DNA from 4 places in the Kyrpidia spormannii genome. Region 2 is predicted to be linked to each of the others. Evidence: riboswitches for the same ligand, from Rfam matches in the RefSeq annotation. Region 2 holds a riboswitch; each other region holds the start of a gene.
The links. A riboswitch is a leader RNA that binds a small molecule or an ion and turns the genes downstream of it on or off. The one in region 2 is predicted to bind S-adenosylmethionine.
Positions count from the first base shown of each region.

Region 1: linked by a shared signal. The riboswitch ahead of CVV65_RS02865 (trans-sulfuration enzyme family protein) and the one ahead of CVV65_RS06530 (methionine ABC transporter ATP-binding protein) in region 2 are both predicted to bind S-adenosylmethionine.
Region 3: linked by a shared signal. The riboswitch ahead of CVV65_RS04560 (methylenetetrahydrofolate reductase) and the one ahead of CVV65_RS06530 (methionine ABC transporter ATP-binding protein) in region 2 are both predicted to bind S-adenosylmethionine.
Region 4: linked by a shared signal. The riboswitch ahead of metX (homoserine O-acetyltransferase MetX) and the one ahead of CVV65_RS06530 (methionine ABC transporter ATP-binding protein) in region 2 are both predicted to bind S-adenosylmethionine.

Region 1 is NZ_CP024955.1:564,144-568,972, reverse strand. Features, by position in the region: gene CVV65_RS02870 (lipase family alpha/beta hydrolase) at 623-1,798, shown strand; SAM riboswitch class I at 1,858-1,967, shown strand; gene CVV65_RS02865 (trans-sulfuration enzyme family protein) at 2,068-3,249, shown strand; gene CVV65_RS02860 (hypothetical protein) at 3,341-4,033, opposite strand; gene CVV65_RS02855 (hypothetical protein) at 4,030-4,829, opposite strand, start outside.
Region 2 is NZ_CP024955.1:1,309,642-1,314,470, forward strand. Features, by position in the region: gene CVV65_RS06520 (MetQ/NlpA family ABC transporter substrate-binding protein) at 1-376, opposite strand, end outside; gene CVV65_RS06525 (methionine ABC transporter permease) at 415-1,068, opposite strand; gene CVV65_RS06530 (methionine ABC transporter ATP-binding protein) at 1,046-2,074, opposite strand; SAM riboswitch class I at 2,135-2,257, opposite strand; gene CVV65_RS06535 (universal stress protein) at 2,504-4,150, shown strand; gene ltrA (group II intron reverse transcriptase/maturase) at 4,605-4,829, shown strand, end outside.
Region 3 is NZ_CP024955.1:918,992-923,820, forward strand. Features, by position in the region: gene CVV65_RS04545 (ammonium transporter) at 1-1,075, shown strand, start outside; gene CVV65_RS04550 (DODA-type extradiol aromatic ring-opening family dioxygenase) at 1,199-1,987, opposite strand; gene CVV65_RS04555 (PCYCGC motif-containing (lipo)protein) at 2,063-2,527, opposite strand; SAM riboswitch class I at 2,813-2,917, shown strand; gene CVV65_RS04560 (methylenetetrahydrofolate reductase) at 3,017-3,910, shown strand; gene trpS (tryptophan--tRNA ligase) at 4,004-4,829, opposite strand, start outside.
Region 4 is NZ_CP024955.1:934,319-939,147, reverse strand. Features, by position in the region: gene sdhA (succinate dehydrogenase flavoprotein subunit) at 1-58, opposite strand, end outside; gene CVV65_RS04625 (succinate dehydrogenase cytochrome b558 subunit) at 72-686, opposite strand; gene metX (homoserine O-acetyltransferase MetX) at 1,023-2,174, opposite strand; SAM riboswitch class I at 2,225-2,335, opposite strand; gene CVV65_RS04615 (DUF190 domain-containing protein) at 2,551-2,886, shown strand; gene CVV65_RS04610 (aspartate kinase) at 2,903-4,150, opposite strand; lysine riboswitch at 4,278-4,459, opposite strand; gene CVV65_RS04605 (acetate uptake transporter) at 4,640-4,829, opposite strand, start outside.

The DNA.
Region 1 (4,829 bases), 750 kb from region 2:
CCGCCCGAAAAAATCCTTCCGGAACCCGTGTTTGTTCGATAACAAAAGTGTTCCAAAACGGTTTACGTCCGCTTTATCTTTCCAACCCACCCCATGACAAAAGCGGCGGGGAAACTCCCGCCCGCTGGGATCTATTCATTACGCTGCCAAAACCTTCAGCATTTCTGCCACCAAAGCCGTCCGCAACGGAACCTGGTCGATCCGAGCCGTTTCGGGCGTCTCTTCATTGTACAAAGGCTTTGTAGCGACGGTGCACTCCCCGTATCCCACGTGATCCCCGGCGTGCAACTCGACGATGACAAAGTCCCGGTCGACCTGAGTCCCAAAGTTGGTTTATTCCCTGGCCCACCACCACTGACATCAATGGCCCTCCGCGGAAGCCCTTGGCCCTATATTTCCGCGCCAAAATTTTTTCTCCCCGTTTCATGAGCACCGGGGTCTGTGATAGGATGGACATGACACGAGCGATGAACAGCCGATCGACCATGCCCTCTTCGGCTTCGCGCAGATGCTCCGGAACCCATGATCCGGCGGTTCACTGAATCTCCGCGCACGGCTGTGCCGAAGCTCTCCGGAGACACAACAACGCGGAATTCTTCCGGATCGAGGGAGTGACGAAGAGTTGGACACCCGTAAACAGCTTCGCCAGATCCTGAGCGTGACCGTCGCTTTTGCCGCCATGGGGATGAGCCAAGCGTTCGCTTATTCCTATACCCATCCGGCGATCACCAATGGGGAGCCCTTGGCCGCTGAGAACCCCGGCGTCCCGATTACCGTCGGGGGCGAGGTCGGCTCTTTGACACCAAAGATCACACACCACATTCGCTTGATCGATGTAAGTCCCGATCAATTCACGGTGGACGCGGTCCGCCGGAATCCCATCGGCACCGTATTTTACCACATCCACGATGAGAATCGTCCATTTCTCCTGTTTATCAACGGGATTTATGAAGATGCGTCGGTATTTACAGACGTATACCGTGAAGCCTATGCGGCGGGTTATAACGTGGCCACGGTGAAGTTGGACCCTGATGCGGATTTTATTGCCAATGGCCATCTGTTGGCGGGCCAACTCAGCGTTCTTCGCCAGCAAGTCCCGGGCATCGATGGCCGCTTGGTCCTCATCGGCCACAGCATGGGGGGCCTTGATGCGTACGTGGCCCTGGGCGACTACCGGCCGCTGGACGCCGCGGCTCTGATCAGCCTCGGCACCCCCTGGGGCGGGAGCCCTCTGGCAAACCTTTTGAACCGCGTGGTCCAGTTGCCCCCGGATTCGCCGATTCCCGCAACGTTATTCGGCGCGGCGGCGGACCGCAGCCTTACTCCGGCCAAGGTGCGGCAGGAAGTGACCGCTTTACATAGCGAGAACCCCACCCTTCGCGCTCTCCGGGTGGTGTCTGTGGTAGGGAGCATCCCGTCAGCCGATACGATCAGCAGCCCTTTTCTCCGGGCGGGCTATGCCGCCCTGTCGGCTTTGGGATATCCCGCCAATGACGGCGCCGTGCCCGCCCCGGCCCAACAATATCCCTTCGGCGGGACCACCATTCAGGTCAGCGCCGACCACAACGGCTACGTCCGCTGGAACCGCCTCCAACCGATTCTGGTAGATATCCTGCACCTGCCCGCTCCGGCAGGACCTTCTGAAACGAATCAGCCGCCCGGCACCCTGACGACCATCGCCGCCCGGGAAGCCTCCCGGCCGAACGCGTCACCCCTGCGGCCTGCGGCCGATCCTTTGCAGGACTTGTTGAACCGCCTGGCGATTTTTGAATATGACAACTCCGCCCTGCGGCGCTGAACGCTCTCGACAAAAAGATCGTTCCATGATATGGTGTACTCAACAATCGAATCGGTGAACTCTTATCCAGAGTGGCGGAGGGACTGGCCCGATGAAGCCCGGCAACCACCGGAATGTCCGGAGAGGTGCCAATTCCTGCAGGCCGCGTGAGCGACCTGAGAGATGAGAGGAGTGCCGGAGGATCGGCTTTTGTTGACAACCCACTCCCCTCAGGAGTGGGTTTTGCCATTCTGGAACGGGTTTCCACCGGAATTGCAGGAGGGTTAGGCATGCGCATTGACACGCGATGTTCCCAGGCGGGAACCCGCCGAGATCCCATCACCGGAGCGATTTCTTTACCCATCCACCACGCCACCACGTACGCTCATCCCGGCCTCGGTTCTTCGACCGGTTTCGACTATACCCGAACCTCGAATCCGACCCGCCTGGCCTTGGAGGAAACGATCGCCGCCTTGCACGGGGGATGCCGGGGGTTTGCCTTCGCTTCCGGCATGGCGGCCATCGACGCCATCGGCCGCCTGTTTCGCCCAGGAGATCATCTCGTGCTCTCGGACGATCTATACGGCGGCACCTACCGTTTATTCGAACGGCTCTTTCGCCCACTGGGTCTGGAAACCACCTATGTAAACACCTCCGACCTGCGGGCCGTGGCCAAGCAAATCCGCCCCCATACCCGGGCGCTGTTCGTGGAAACGCCGACCAATCCCACCCTCAAAATCGCCGACCTTCGGGGATTGGCACGGCTTGCCCACGAACGCGGAGCCTGGCTCATTGTCGACAACACCTTTATGACTCCGTACCTGCAACGGCCCCTGGAACTGGGGGCGGACATCGTGGTCGAGTCGGCCACCAAGTATCTCGGCGGACACAACGATGTCTTGGCCGGCACAGTAGTCGTAAAGTCAGAGGCGTTGGCGGATTCCCTGGCTTTTATTCAAAATTCCATTGGCGCGGTGTTAGGTCCTCAGGACGCTTGGCTGCTGTTGCGGGGGGTAAAAACTCTCCACGTGCGCATGGACCGGCATGAAAGCAATGCCCGAGCCCTGGCCGAGTGGCTGAAGGCACATCCCCGGGTATCCCGGGTGTATTACCCCGGACTCCCGGACCATCCCGGCCACGCCGTGCATCGGGCACAGGCCAGCGGGTGGGGTGGGATGATTGCCTTTGAAGTGGCGAACAACAGGTGGGTGCCCCCGATCCTCGCGCACCTGCGGGTGATCACCTTTGCAGAAAGCCTCGGCGGCACCGAATCGCTGATCACCTACCCGGCGGTCCAGACCCATGCCGACGTTCCCCCAGATGTACGACAGCGCCTCGGCGTCACGGACTCTCTTCTGAGGCTGTCTGTAGGCCTTGAACACATTGATGACCTGATCCAGGATTTGGACCAGGCCCTCGCGCTTGCGGCCAGCGCCCAGGTGGAGGAAAGTGCGCGCAAGGTGACGTGCTAACGCTGGTCCTCCTTGGAAGAAGGCGCCCATAGGGGGCATGCCGACACTCTTCCCGCGCGGAAGCGGCCTAGGGGCCGCCCCTTCCAAGGACCTATTCGGGCGAGTCGACGCCGATCCACCGCTCTCTTCGTTCCGCCAGGCCGGCCGCAACAACGACGCAAACCATCCCGATCCCCGCCCAAACCAACCGATTCGCCAAAAGTGAAGTATTTTGCGGCAGATACGGCGTGAACAAACTCACGCTTCCTAGGCCGGGCCCTTGAAGGCTTTGCCACAGCCAGAAACCGAAACCAGCCAGAAGCCCAATGTGCACCCGCTTGGCGGCCACCATCACCGCGATAGTGATCCCAATGGCCGCCAGATACCCCGGCACAGCCACGGCCAGCAGATCAATCTCCGACACCGGCGCCCCCGGCCCGACTCCCGCCCAAGGAATGGATACGTATGTAATCATCCCCTGGAATTTCCAAAGGTACACAAGGGTCCACATGGGATGAAACACGAGGACCACTCCGAGGGCCCAAACCCCCTTCCTCACTACCATCCCCGCCAAAGAGGCCGGATAGGCGGCGAACAATTCCATTTGGCTGCCGGACAGTTCCCGTTGGAACAATGTCCCACTTGCCATGATCGCCAGGAGCACGGATCCCATTTCATTATAGTAGAATACGTTCCTCGGCCTGTCCGCCACGATCAAGGACAGAAGCACCAACATCACATACCCCGCGATCGCCGCCGCCATGGCCGATCGCAGGGACCGCCATTCCCGCAGCCACAGAGTCATGGCGTTCCCCTCCAGGCTTCCTGCCATTGCTGCACGGAAATCGCAGGCAGATTCGCGTTAGGAGCAGTCGCCCCCCGGAACACCCGGTCATAGAACCCCTTCAACACTTGGCGCACCTTCTCGCTCTGCCCGGCAGCCAGGGCCTGATCGATGGGCTGCCGCACGACATCGTTCAACCCCCCCACAGCGGCAAGCGACTTCCCCGAGGGCAACCCAACCCCCTCTCGTAAAACGACGTACACCAACGCCCGGCCAATGTCCCGGGTCACGGAATCCCGCCCGGGCCCTTCCCCCGCCGGATCGCTCCAGAATCCATGCTGGACGTCCGGAATTCCGTATAGCCAGGCCGACACCACCTCCGCCAACCGGTATTCGTCAAGGTTGTGATAATGGGTTTCTCCGGTAAGAAAACTGTCCCCGCTCAGCACTGCGGGCCACAGAGGAAGATCCCCCACCGCGCCCAAAGGTGGGACCGGAAGATAGACCACCCTGCGCACCCGGTCTGTCGGCGGGTTCAGCCAGGGCTGCACGTAGCTTCTCGCCCGGTCCAGCTCCGCCGCAAAGCGCCGCGCCTCCACGCTGTTCGAAGGGCTACAGATGACTGATGTCCCGCCTTGGGCCGCCTCAACCTGAATAATCGTGCCACCAAACAATGACACACCGTCCAGGTGGCCGCCCGAAAAAACCATCTCTCCTCCGGGCCCTGGGTGCCCAGCTACGTTGGCGAATACCGGCGCCTCAAAGCCCCGAAGCACCACCCGGAAGTCTGCGGGCTGCAACTCCAGATCGTTGGGGG
Region 2 (4,829 bases):
TCCCCATGGGTTCAATGTGGACTTTGGCGATCCACTGCAAGTCCGTTCCTTTTTGCTGGTTGAAATTGTCGAGATAAGGAATGTGTTGAAAATAATTGGCGTCTAGCTGTTTGTCCACCAATTGCGGGTTGAGCTGGGCGTAATCTGAAAAGGTCACGACTTCTAGCTTAATCCCTTCCTTGGCCAATGTCGGCTTGACATGTTCCAAAATCTCGGCGTGGGGGACGGCCGTCGCTCCAACTTTGATAACTTTTTCCACGCCCCCCTGTTGGCCGGTGTCGCTGGGTGAACCCGATGTTCCGGAAGATCCGCACGCGGTTAAGGCTAGGGCCAAGGCGACGGTCAGGAACGGCAAAGCTCTTTTCAACTTTTTCACGGTGAAAGACCCCCTTTGTTGGATACAGACCTTATGATCTAACGGCGGGTGAAACGAAGGACCAGGCGATCTCCGCCCCATTGCAGCAACTGGACAAAAACGACGAGGAGGGCGGTGGTCAGCAGCATGACGCCGGTGTCGAACCGCTGATACCCGTATCGGACCGCCAGGTCCCCGAGCCCTCCGCCGCCGATGGCACCGGCCATAGCCGAGTAGCCGATGAGGTTCACGGCGGTAATGGTGATGCCCGCCAAGAGCCCTGGCCGGGCTTCGGGAAGGAGGACCTTCCAGATGATCTGGCCGGTGCGGGCTCCCATAGCCTGGGCCGCCTCGATGACTCCCCGGTCGACTTCCCGCAGGGAAGTCTCCACGAGCCGGGCGAAAAATGGGGCCGCCGAGGCCACCAGGGGCGGGATGGCGGCGGTGACGCCGATGGATGTGCCCACCAGCAGCCGGGTGAACGGGATCATAAGGATGAGCAGGATGATGAATGGTATCGAACGAACGATATTCACCACCGCCCCTACGATCCGGTACAAACCGGGCATCGGTTTGAGGTGTCCAGGTCCCGCTACGACGAGAAAAATCCCCACGGGCCCACCCAGCAGGACCGAGAACAATACCGACAGTCCAATCATGTAGACCGTATCGAGGGATGCTTGTCCGATTTCACCCCATAGCCCCGGATCCACCTGAATTCACCTCCTTCACCCATGCCCCCCGATCCTGGAGGATTTGTATGGCTCTCTGCTTCGCCTCCTCTGGCCCCACAAGGGCCACGATGAACCGACCGTAGGGAATGGTTTTCATCCGGTCCACAGATCCCTGAAGAATTCGCACATGTACCCCGGTTTCTTCCGTCACCTCAGAAAAAACGGGCCGCAAAGCAGAATCTCCCACAAAGAGACACCGCAACAACTGTTCGTCTTGCGGCACCCCGGGGAGGTCATCGGTATCGGCACCGCCCATTTGCCGGACGAATTCGGTGGTGACTGGATGTTTCGGCCGGAGAAACACGTCCACCACACGTCCTTCCTCCACAATGCGCCCTTGGTGCAGCACGGCCACGCGGTCGCAAATCGCGGTGACGACGTGCATCTCGTGGGTGATGACCACCATTGTGAGGCCCAGGGACCGGTTGATGCTGGCGAGCAGTTCCAGGATCGAATCGGTGGTTTGGGGATCCAGGGCAGAAGTGGCCTCATCGCACAGGAGCACTTCCGGCTGAGGGGCAAGGGCCCGGGCGATCCCCACTCGTTGTTTCTGGCCGCCGCTCAGTTTGGATGGGTATTGATCCCGGAGCTCCCACAACCCCACCAGCCGGAGAAGCTCTTCCACCCGGCGGCGGCGACGTTCTTTTGGCCAGCCCGCCAGCTCTAGCGGGAACTCGATGTTTTCCGCCGCCGTGCGAGAAGACAGCAAATTAAAATGTTGGAACACCATGCCGATCTTTTGTCTCTCGGATTGCAGCTTCCGGGGGTCCAGATTTGTCAAATCCTTGCCGTTTACGGTGACCCGGCCGGAAGTAGGGCGTTCCAAGAGGTTGATGCACCTTACCAACGTGCTTTTCCCCGCCCCGCTGTGACCGATGATCCCGTAGATCGTGCCCTTTGGAATGTTTAAGTCGATGCCGTCCAGGACGCGCACCGCACGGCCGCCGATCGTAAAATCTTTGGATACTCCGTCAAGTTCAATCATCGATCAATCTCCTAGCACAAAAAATCCCTTTCGCGTCGCGAAAGGGCCCCTGAAGCGGCCCTCTCATCTCCCGAAGCGCCATGGGCTTCGCAGGATTTAGCACCTGACACCCCGCTATGGTCAAGCGCGGTGTTGGTTGCCGGGCTTCATCGGGCCAGTCCCTCCGCCTGCTCTCGATAAGAGGTTGTAGTAATCTCTGCATTTCTTTGATACGATAAGGACAAGTTCGAATCTCAGTGTAATGAATGGCGATGGCGGCGTCAAGAGGGAGGGGGAAATAGTTCATTTGGACTACATCCGTTAGCTCAGGTTCACCAGGGCAAACTGGTCGGTGTCAACCTTTCTCGGTGGTGGCCGATGGGGTAGACTGTAGACGGTTACTAAGAATAATTTGCAGTGGACCTCCTAGGGGAACGGGAATGGTTGCACATGAAATGGTTCGATGCGTTGAACCCTCTGTCCTCCATTTTTGACTTGATGTCCGGGGCAAGGGTCGGAAGGTCCCGGCGGGTGGCGTATCTCGCGGCGAAGATCGGGCTCGGGGTGGGCTTGGGCCTCCGGGAGGCACGAACGTTATATTTTGCCGGATTGTTGCATGACGTCGGCGCTCTCGTCAGTCCGTCCGGGGATTTCAAGCGGCGGGATCCAACCTTCGTACCGGTGGCCTCCGCACAATGGGTTCGGTCTCTGGACTTGGACCCGTGGACAGAAGTGTTTGTTGGGCAAAGTTGGGAAAACTGGGACGGTTCGGGTGTACCTTTTGGGCTCCGCGGTCGTGAGATTTCATTGGGAGCGAGGATTGTGCGGGTGGCGCGCGAGGCGGCCCAGGTAATGGACCGGGCGCCGATGGATGTCCCTTTGGCCGAGCGACTGGCCCGGGTTCGCGCAATCGGGCAGCGGGCTGGTGAGGTTTTCGATCCGGATGTGGTCCGAGTTTTTGAAGAACTGCTTGGGCACCCAGAAGTTGTCCTAGATGCGTTTGGTCCGTATTCTCCTTTTGTGTTGTTGTCAAAGCGGCCTGCCGGGGACGCTCCGATGTCCTCAGAAGATGCGGTCAAGCTGGCGAGAATGTTTGGACGGTTGGCCGGCGTCTTGCGGGGGACTCCGAATCACGCGGAGCGGGTGGCAGGTTGGGCGATGAGCTTGGGGGAAGAGATGGGGCTGTCGGAGCGGGACCTCTATTCCCTCAATATTGCTGCTTATTACCACGATGTGGGATGGCTGGTGGGAAACCCAGGAGGGACGTTTGGTGGCGATGTGCAGGAGGAGCGCGAGCGGCTTCACTCCTATTACACCCAGGCTTTTTTGCAGCAAATACCCGGCCTGGAGGGTCCGGCGATATGGACCGGCCAGCATCATGAGCGGATCGATGGCACCGGGTACCCTGAAGGCCTTGCCGGCGAGATGCTGAGTCTGCCTTCTCGAATCCTTCAGGTGGCTGAATTTCTCGTTGACCAAGAAATGGCCCTTCAGGGGAAGGAAGGAGCCGGGATCAAGAGGCGGTTGGCGCGCCTCCTGCACGCCGAGGAGCTAGCCGGCCGTTTGGACGGGCCGGTGTGTCGGGCGGCTATGAAAAGGGTGTCTCACGATCCTGAGCCAGCCAGCCGGGATCAGGAACACTTCTATCATCTGTCGAGCGAGGTGTCAGAGATGAAAAAGGTTTTGTTTGCCACGGACGGTTCTGAGGCGTCTAAGAAAGCGGAACAGATGGTGGCGGATATCTTGTCGAAGTGGACGGAGGCAGAGGTGACGGTCCTCTACGTGTCCCAGACAGTGCCCTACTACTATGAAGCCACTCCGGACCTCTTGGCCAATTTGTCCCAGTACGAGGAGTCCTGGGCGAAGCAGATTGAAGAGACCGTGATGAACACTTTTAAAGACTACAAGGATCGGGTGCGCTTCAAGCATCTGGTGGGACATCCGGCTACGGCGATTTGTGATGTTGCGGACGAGGAGAACGTCGATCTCATTGTGGTGGGGACCCACGGCCGGGGTGCTATTGACCGGGTTCTTCTTGGCAGTGTGAGCCACGGTGTGTTAAATCGGGCCAAACATTCGGTGTTGGTGGTTCGCTAATCCCACGAGGGCGCGGGGGCGGACGTTTTGAGTCTGCCCCCGCTACTCGTGCGCCCGGCATGGGCGTTGACTGGGTGGTGAAAGTCCACTGCAGGCGAGGCAGCACGAGTCTGCTAGCCAAAGGCAAGGGTGTCCATCGTGAGGTGGGATCCGAAGGAAGCTGGAGGCAAACCCACGGCCCGATGAACAAGAACCTCATACGAGGCTACGCCGTTCGGATGAGCTGGCAAGACACAGCGAAATCCAAAGGCTGCCAAAGGGCGGCGGAGTATATGAGGCGGGCGCGGGGGGAAGGTCAACGCTCTTACCCGGGGAGGCCTGCCGGATACGCCAGGGGACTGGCAACCCGGATCGAGAGGTTCGGTTGAACCGGCAGGAGTCAGCAGAGGGCATAGTACCCAGGAGGTCATGAACTCCGGGGGAAGGCCCGAACATCAAGACAGAGGTGAAACCGGTGCGTTCGCGAGAAGGACGAAGACAGCCGAAAACCCTGAACAGGGACTACCCACGGGAGGAAGTGGTGAAGCCACGGGGGACCGTGGGAGAGCCGAGCCCTTCTCCGGCACAAAGCGGAGCTTCACCTCGCGGAGAACAAGGTGACGGCCTGATGGAGAAGGTGGTGGCCAGGCAGAACATGCTGGCCGCCCTGAAGCGGGTGGAGCAGAACAAGGGTGCCCCC
Region 3 (4,829 bases), 390 kb from region 2:
GGTGAATCAAGTTTTCGGTTCGTTGTCTTACAGCGACGTCCCCCTTGGCGCCAAGTACATGTTTGAAGTCGTGTTCGCAGGGGTATCACTGGCTATCTTTTGGGGCGGCATCGCCGAACGGGCTAAACTGATCGTGTACTTCATTTTCGGGATTTTGTTTTCAGCCCTCATCTATCCCGTTGTGGCGCACTGGATTTGGGGCGGCGGCTGGCTGTCCGGTCTCGGGATGCAGGATTTTGCCGGATCGACGGTGGTCCATCTTCAAGGCGGAGTCGCGGCTCTGGTGGGGGCGATGCTGCTCGGTCCGCGCATCGGCAAATACGGCAAGGATGGCAGCGTTCATTCCCTGCCCGGGCACAATACCGTATACTCCGTCCTCGGCGTCATCATCCTGTGGTTCGGCTGGTTCGGGTTCAACCCCGGCAGCACCTTGTCGGCATTGAACGTTTCTTTTGCGTATATCGCTATGACGACCAATCTGGCGGCGGCAGCCGGGGGCGTGGCGGCGTTGTTGACCGCGTGGGCCGTTCTCGGTAAGCCGGACATTCCAATGATGCTCAACGGGGTCCTAGCTGCTTTGGTGGCCATCACGGCGAGTTGCGCGTTTGTGGAGCCCTGGGCGGCAGTGGTCATCGGGGCGGTGGCCGGGGTGGTCATGGTCCTCTCGGTGCAGTTTTTTGAGAGGGTAGCCCGGGTGGACGATCCGGTGGGAGCCTTTTCGGTTCACGGTGTGGCCGGGATCTGGGGGACTTTGTCCACGGGGTTTTTTGCATCTCCGGATTTGGTGAAATCTGTGGGCGTCGGCGCGCCGGGCCTGTTCTACGGCGGCGGGCTGCACCAGCTTGGCGTGCAGGCGGCCGGGGTACTGGCGGCCGGGGTGTATGTGTTCGTGGTGTCGTTCATCATTCTCTATGCGATCAAGGCCACCGTTGGTCTGCGGATCAGCCGGGAAGAGGAGATCATCGGCCTGGATGTCAGTGAACACGGCGCATCGGGGTATCCGGAACAACTGCCCCACGGCGGTGAGTTCTCCCAAGGGGGATCTTCCGGAACTCGCGCGACACCCACGGCTTGATTTGGATCGCATTTAACGAAGCTGTCGAAAGAAGGACACCGAGGCGCTCCAAAGGGGGATGGGAGACGATCGGTGACGGGGTGGTGAGTAGATTTCACCACCCTTCTCGTCTTTTTTCGTCCCTCACATTCCGCTGGTGCCGAACTCCCAACAACTGAGGCTCAAGGACCCATATTGGTAATACTGGCATAATCGCCGGGCCGCGCGGTCCCCGTCGGCCGAACCCATGGCGATCAGGAGAGGAACAAAATGTTCGTTTCGCGGAACGGCCATGTGGGCATAAGGGGCCTCGGACTTATAGCGAAAAAGTGCTCGGGTGTCCCAATTCTCGATCCGATCTCGTAGCCAGTCGTCAAAGCTCTGCGCCCAGTCTGCCGGAAGTCCGTCTTGTTCTCGGCTCCAATCGAGAGACCACAGATTGTGCACCGTCCCACCGCTGCCTAGGATCAGCGCGTCCCGACGAAGGGGAGCGAGGGCCCGACCGATGGCGTACTGCTTTTCCGGGGGTAGGGCGGGATTGACGGACAGGGTCGCCACGGGCACGTCCGCATGGGGGAACAGGAGGCGAAGCACCACCCAGGCGCCGTGATCGAGCCCGCGGCCTCGATCGATTTTGGCGGGAATACCAGCCTCGTCAAGAAGGGTTCGAGCTTCTTCGGCCACTTCCGGCGCTCCTTGGGCGGGGTAGACAATCCGATAAAGGTCATCGGGAAATCCGAAAAAATCGTAGATCATCCCGAATTGCTCGGGGGCGCCAATGAGCTGCACGGGAGATTCCCAGTGGGCGGTGAATAGGAGCACCGCCTTGGGTTTTGGAAAACGGGAAGCAACGCTTTGCAGAAGCTGTGTGTATGGGTTGTTTTCAATGGCCAAAGTGGGGGCTCCATGGGCAATGAAATACGCCGGGTTCACCAAAGTCCCTCCTTATCGTCACACTCTTTGGGTATCCTGGCGCCTTCTGGGGAGAAGGGCCGGTCGCCCGAAGGATTAGGAAGGCTGAGGGGTTGGAGTCGGCAGAGCGTACCCTTCTTTGTACTTCTCCTCAATAAAAGCCCGAATGTCCTTCGCCCTTTTGCCATCTCTCCACAGCCCTATGGACTGAGCTGCGATTTCCAAACAGACGCCGCAGCCGGCGCCGTGGCTATTCCAAACCACCGACCCGTCCGGATTAACAGCGCGGATGAAGCAGTCCCTGTTGCTTTTATGCCCCGCGCTTTCCCCACATCCGCAATAGCATGGGATCCATTGCAACAGTTCGGTGGATTTGCCGGCGGCTGCATAGATTTGGCGGACCGCTTCCTGCTGGTTGTTTAAAAAGGTCGGCAATACTTCAGCAGAGGCTGTAGTTTCCAGGATATCGCCCTGATAGGAGGAAGAGGAACCACAGGCCACAAGAAAGGTGGATGACAAAAGAAAAACAATGCTGAGGTGGAGGATTTTTGAACGCCTCATTTCTGCTACCTCTTTCTGACAGACTCGCCTTCACTCTCTCCAATGTCGTATCGCATAGGTAAAATGCGGAACAGGGGAGATATGATGGCTTGGTTAGCTCGACACGGTTAGGCTAACATAAGAAAAGGGTGTGGGTAAACCACCAAAACCCTTCAGACCACGCCGAGTTCTTGGAAATGCCGAATGGAACTCCCGCGGATGTGCCAAATGCGGCCCCTTGACACGGCTGAGAAATTCACGTAAGGTGAAGGTAATTGTAAACCGAATACTCGCGATGGATCCTTACTCTTATCCAGAGTTGGCGGAGGGACGGGCCCGATGATGCCGCGGCAACCGGTCGGAACACCGGCACGGTGCCAATTCCTGCGGGGAGACCCCGGAAGATGAGAGAGGGGGACAATAGTCCGACCTCTTTCCACCGGAAAGGGGTTTTTTGGTGGGTTTAGGGGATGGAGGCGAGGAAGACGCGCGGAGTGGGGGGATCTGGGGATGTACAATGTGCACGGTTTACGGGAAAAGTTAGCCCTCGGCAAGTTTGTGACCACGGTGGAGTTGGAGCCGCCCAAGGGGGCGGATCCCTTGCCCACCATGGAAGCGGCCAAATTCCTCCGGGGCAAGGTGGATGCGGTGAATATCGCGGACAGTCCCATGGCCACCCTGCGGATGAGCCCCATCGCCCTGGCTCACATCGTCCAGGAGGATCTGGGCCTTGAAGCGATTTTTCACCTGACCTGTCGGGACCGCAACCTGCTCGGCCTTCAGAGCGAATTGTTGGGTGCGGCGGCCCTGGGGGTGAGGAACATCCTCACCTTGACCGGGGATTCTCCCAGCCGGGGGGATCATCCCGAGGTTAAAGGGGTGTTTGAGACCGATTCCATCGGTTTGGCCCGGCTGGCTGAACGACTGAACCAAGGCTACGACTTGACCGGCCACGAACTGAGCGGCCCGACCCGGTTCTTGATCGGCGGGGTGGCCAATCCCGGGGCGGAAGATTTGGACGCCGAAGTGGCCAAATTGGCGGCCAAGGTGGAAGCCGGGGTTCGCTTCGTCCAGACCCAGCCGGTGTTCGATATCGAGACGGCCTTGCGTTTCTGGGAGCGCACCCGCCACCTGCCGGTCCACATCCTGTTCGGACTTCTGCCGCTCAAGTCCGCCCGCCAAGCCCGCTATTTTAACGAGAAGGTACCCGGGGTGCGGGTGGGGGAAGACGTGATTCAGAAAGTGGAAGAAGGCGGCCGGGCTGCGGGGATCGCCCTCTGCCGGGAGTTGTACGGGGGACTGAGGGAGTTCGCGGCCGGCGCCCATCTCTTTCCCATCGGGGACCTGCGGGCGGTGTACGAGATCCTGGATATCGACACCGATTTTCGCCGGGCTGCGATTTAAAGGGCACCAGCCCGGATGGAGCGGTGCGGAAGGGCTCGACGCTCCGCTCCATCCCGCCCGACGGCCCTGCAACCCCGAGCGGGTTCCCAGTTTTCAACGGGGCAACAGAAATCCCATCCGTTCGAAGACCAGGTGCAGATTCGGTTCCGCCACAGCCTTGGCTTTGGCCGCCCCCTCGGCGAGAATGCGGTCCAGCTCCTCACTGTCGACCAGCTCTCTATACCGCTCTTGCAGCGGCTCCAGCCGGGCCACCACCGCTTCGGCCAGATCTTGCTTAAAAGGTCCATATCCCACCCCGGAATACTGTTTCTCCAGTTCGGGGATCGTTTTGTCCGTGCATGATGAATAAATGGTGAGCAAGTTGCTTACGGCCGGTTTCCGCTGGGGATCGAAGCGCACCTCCGCCTCGGAGTCGGTCACCGCCCGGCGGATCTTTTTCCGGATGTCGTCGGGGCTGTCCAGCAGGGAAATGTAGCTCCCGGGGTTGGCGCTGCTTTTGCTCATCTTTTTCGTCGGGTCGTCCAGGGACATGATCCGACTTCCCACTTTGGGGATCATGGGCTCCGGGATGACAAACGTATCCCCGTACCGCTTGTTGAACCGCTCGGCCAGATCCCGGGTCAACTCCAGGTGTTGTTTTTGGTCTTCCCCCACCGGGACATGGGTGGCCTGATACAACAAAATGTCCGCCGCCATAAGGGCAGGATATGTAAACAGGCCGGCGCTCACGCCTTCCTTGCCCTCAGATTTCTCTTTGAACTGGGTCATGCGCCCGAGCTCACCGTAATGCACCAGGCACTCCATCAGCCACCCCAACTGGGAGTGGGCGGGGACGTGGGATTGAAGGAAAAGGACCGACCGACGAGGATCGATCCCCGCCGCCAGATACAGAGCGCTGAGTTGTCTCGTCTGCCGGTGC
Region 4 (4,829 bases), 380 kb from region 2:
TCGTGGTCATAAGACCGGCCAAGCCGCCGCCGACGACGATCACTTTCTGCTGACCCATGCCCGATTCCTCCTCACGCCGCCCCGTGGGTGAATGCGACTAGTGCGCTGATGCCGACATAGCTCAAAACGAGGAAAAAGACTCCGAACACGTAAGCGAAAACCCGTTGGGAACGCGGCCCCACCGTGATGCCCCAGTGAATGCAAAACGACCACAAGCCATTACTGAGGTGAAATACCGCGGCGACCACACCGATCACCATGAACCAGAAGGCCACTGGATTGGCGACAATGCGATGGACGAGGTCAAAGCTGGGGGCATTCCCGCTGAACCGCGTTGTCCAGAGGTGGAAAACAATAAAAATGAAGGTGATCACTCCGGTTACGCGCTGGAGGACGAACATCCAATTCCGAAACCAGCCGTAGCGTCCCACGTTGTACCCGGAGGTAAAGGCCACATACAATCCGTACACCCCGTGGTACAAGAGGGGGATAAAAATGAAGACAAACTCAATCAACGTCAGAAACGGGAGATTCTGAATAAAGGCGACAGCGTCGTTAAACGCCTGGGGGCCGTTAATGGCGCTGGCATTTGTGAACAAATGCTCAATCAGGAAGAGACCCACCGGCACCACACCCGCCAAGGTATGTAGCCTCCGAAAAATAAACTCCCTCTTGTCCTGTGACACCGCAAATCGTTCCTCCTTCTGTTGGCCTCAAAACAGCATAAAAGGAAGGCAATCCTAGGTGATTGCCCGCTCACCCCGAACCCATATCGATAGCATGCCCGAAACGTCGTCGCCGCGGCTCAACGTACAAAGAAATTTTAAAGTTTCCCGGTGGGCATGTCAAGGAAACGAGGCCGTCCACGAAGGCGAACAGGAGGAGATCATGTGTGGATACAGGTCAGGGAATTCACGTATTTCATATTGTGTTGCAGATACAACACCCCAGCACGAGACGTTGTACAGAAACGGAAGCCCCCGGATGGGGACGGAGGCGCCCGGTCGGGACGTGCACCTGGGTCACCCCTCCGGGGCATATACCGATCGTGCCGCCGGGTTCAGGAACTCGCTGAGGGCCGCAGACATCTGTTGAAATTCCACTAAAAATGCGTCGTGACCGTACACCGAGCGAATCTCGCGATACTCCACCCTTTTACCGGTCGCCGCAAGTCCTTCGGCGATTTCGATCTGTTCCGCAGCGGGATACAACATATCCGAATCGATCCCGATGCAGAGAAATTCCGCCTCCGTCCGGGCATAGGCGGCGGCCACCCCGCCCCGGCCCCGGCCGATATCATGTAAGTCCATAGCCTTGATCAAGTACAGGTACGAATTGGCGTCAAACCGCCGCACCAGTTTTTCACCTTGGTATCGAAGATAACTTTCCACTTGAAATCTCGCCTCAAAATCCACCGGTCCGTCCTCTTCTTCCCGCCCTACCACGCTCCGGCCAAACCGGGCGTTATACAACTGGGGCCCGCGATAGGTGATCATGCCCACCATCCGGGCGAGGGCCAAACCCGCCGCAGGTTTTTCCCCATTATAGTAATCCCCGCCGTTCCACGCCGGGTCATTCATGATCGCCAAGCGCATGACGTCGTTGTACGCAATCGCCATGGCAGACAGTCGAGCACTGGTGGCGATGGGAATACACCGCTCAACCCGGTCGGGGTAGGTCACCGCCCATTCCAAGGCCTGCATCCCGCCCATGGAACCCCCGATCACCGCGTAGAGATGAGTGATGCCAAGCTTCTCCAGCCACAACCTCTGGGCTTCCACCATGTCCCGGATGGTAATGGGAGGGAATCGCAGCCCCCACGGGCGCCCATCCGGACCCGGGGACGCCGGCCCCGTCGACCCCGCACACCCCCCGAGCACATTCGAACAGACGATATAAAAACGATTCGTGTCCAGGACTCGTCCCGGACCGATCAGCCCGTCCCACCATCCGGGCTGCCCGTCCAAATTCCCGGCGTGCGCGTCTCCGGTCAGAGCGTGACACACCAGGATCGTTCGATCCCGGGCGTTCTCCGGGTCTCCATAAGCTTCGTAGGCGATGTCCACCTCGTCCAGGACCCGCCCGCTGTCCAGGGTTACGGGTCCGACTTTTACCACACCTTTGACCCCGAAGGCATGACCCATCGCCCTCACTCCCTTCCTGACACGCCACAACTGAAAAGCCCCCTCTGCGAGAAGAGGGGGCTTGCAAGGGCAGTGTCCACCTCTTATCTCTCAGGATCCACCCAGGTCCTGCAGGAATTGGCACCTCTCCGCCTTCTGGCGGTGGTTGCCGGGTTTCATCGGGCCAGTCCCTCCACCACTCTCGATAAGAGTTCTCCGAACGATTCAATTGTTGTTTGTAAGCTTTGAGGTTGAGTGTACCACGGGTCAAAATCGCCTGTCAACCTGGCGGAGAAGCACCGGAGAAAATCTCCCGTAACCAAGCGATCCGCTGACAGCCCTGGGCGCCAGCCGTCAATGTCCAGCCTTGGCCGACATACATTACCATCGACATCTGCGCCCCGCGGGGCAGCTGGAGGGACCCGCCATGTGGGATGCCGAATCCCGCCTCCGGCTTCGGATCTACTGCACGGAACGCGACCGGATTCACGGTCGTCCGACGGCCCGGGTATTGATGGAGTTGGCCCGTTCCACAGGCCTGGCAGGCGCGACGCTATACCGTGCCTTGGAAGGATTCGGCCGTAGCGGCGTGCAGAGGAGCTGGCGTTATTTTGAAACCGAATCGGCTTTGCCGCTCATTGTTGAATTCGTGGATGAGGAATCGGTGATCCGGCGCTATCTGAACACCTTAGACCACCTGTCCTTTCAGGGGTTTTTGACCATCGAGCGCGTGGAGCAAATCACCTGGAGCGGCCCTCGCTAACGAGGGCCGCATCGACTTATGCTTTGACCGGATTGACCTTCTCTTCAGCTGAGGCGGACAATTCGAAGGCCTGGTGCAACACTTGTACCGCTCGTTTGACATCCCTGGCGTCGACGACACAAGACACTTTGATCTCCGAGGTGCTGACCATCCGGATGGACAGCCCCGCTTCAATCAGCGCGTCGAACATCCGGGCCGCCACGCCGGGGTTGCTAATCATGCCTGCGCCGACGATGGAGATCTTTGCCAATTCTTCTTCCGCCACAATCTCTCCAGCTCCCAGCTCCACCCGCAGATCTTCCAATACCCGAAGGGTCACAGGAAGGTCGTCCCGACAGACAGTAAAAGAAATATCATGGACATCATTATGCACGATGCTCTGAACGATAATGTCCACGTTCACGTTTTCCTCCGCCAGGGCGTGAAAAACTCTACCTAGACTATCCCGCCGATTGGGGACCCCCACCAGCGACACCTTGGCGACGTTGAGATCATGAGCAATGCCCCGGACCACCTGTCCTTGTTCCACGTTCGCATCCTCCTTCACCCATGTCCCGGGTCCGTCATGAAAACTGGAGCGCACCACCAAAGGCACCCGATACAATTTGGCATATTCCACTGCCCGGGGGTGCAGCACCACCGCGCCGAGGTTCGCCAACTCCAGCATCTCGTCATAGGAGATTTCCGGGATCTTGGCGGCTTCCTTGACAATACGGGGATCTGTCGTGTACACGCCGTCCACGTCCGTGTAGATCTCACAGACATCCGCCTTCAAAGCGGCCGCCAGGGCCACGGCGGTGGTGTCCGAGCCGCCCCGGCCCAAGGTGGCGATCTCCCCATCGTCGGTCACGCCCTGAAAACCTGCCACCACAGCAACATGGCCGTCGCGAAGCAGGGCGTCGACACGATCGGGCCTCACCTCCAAGATCCGAGCCTTCCCGAATACCTGCTCTACCCGGAACCCGGCCTGGCCTCCGGTCAAAGACGTCGCCGGTACGCCGAGCCCTTGGAGAGCCATGGTCAACACGGCGATGGACACCTGCTCCCCGGTGCTCAGGAGCATGTCCAACTCCCGGGCTGGCGGCCGCTCATTCACCTGCTTGGCCAGGGCGATGAGATCATCGGTGGTATCGCCCATCGCCGAGACCACCACCGCCACCTGATGACCTTCGGCCCTGGTTTTCGCAACCCTTTGCGCCACCTTTACCATGCGCTCCGCCGTCGCCACGGAACTGCCCCCGAACTTCATCACGATTCGCGCCACATTTCTCTCCTCCTCGCCGCGTGCGCCGGCCCCGCCGGCGGCCGGCGGCGGAACAGACACAAAAAAACAGCCGTAGACAGGCCCGATCTACCGCTGTTCATACTCACACGGAATCGCAACCTCTCTCCCACGCAGTAGCACTCCACAAGGGAACCCCTTGTGACAGTCCCGGACCTTTTCGATCCGGGCCCAGCGCCGGCGCCTTGAGGGCCGCCGCCGACGCTTCGGCGAAATCCCCTTTCCCGGGCGGATCGTCGGCCCCTTCGCCTCCCCGCCGGTACTCTTGGACCTCGCGCCTCTACCCCCGTTCGGGCATCGAGAGTGCGTCATTGAGTTCGCCACAAAGTATATCATAGATTCCCGGATTGTGTATAGGCTTGAAAAGGCGGGCCCGGGTCCCGCCAAACCGGTCCCCAGACCCGCCCGATTCTCCCGGGCGATCGTCGATTCATCTCCCCTTTACCCCATGGGCGGCCGGGCGGCAGCCCGTCAGGCGCTGGCCGCAGGGGAACCCGGGGAAACCTGCCGCCCCTGAGGTTTTGCCCCCACCGACAAAACCGTCCGGCCGAAGGTGCTGTTGATGACTCCCGCTGCGGAGGTGTACCAGGCCACCACCGCCGTCAGAATCCCCAGCCATCCGCCGACATGGGTTGCCCCCACAGGACCGAAAGCGCCGACG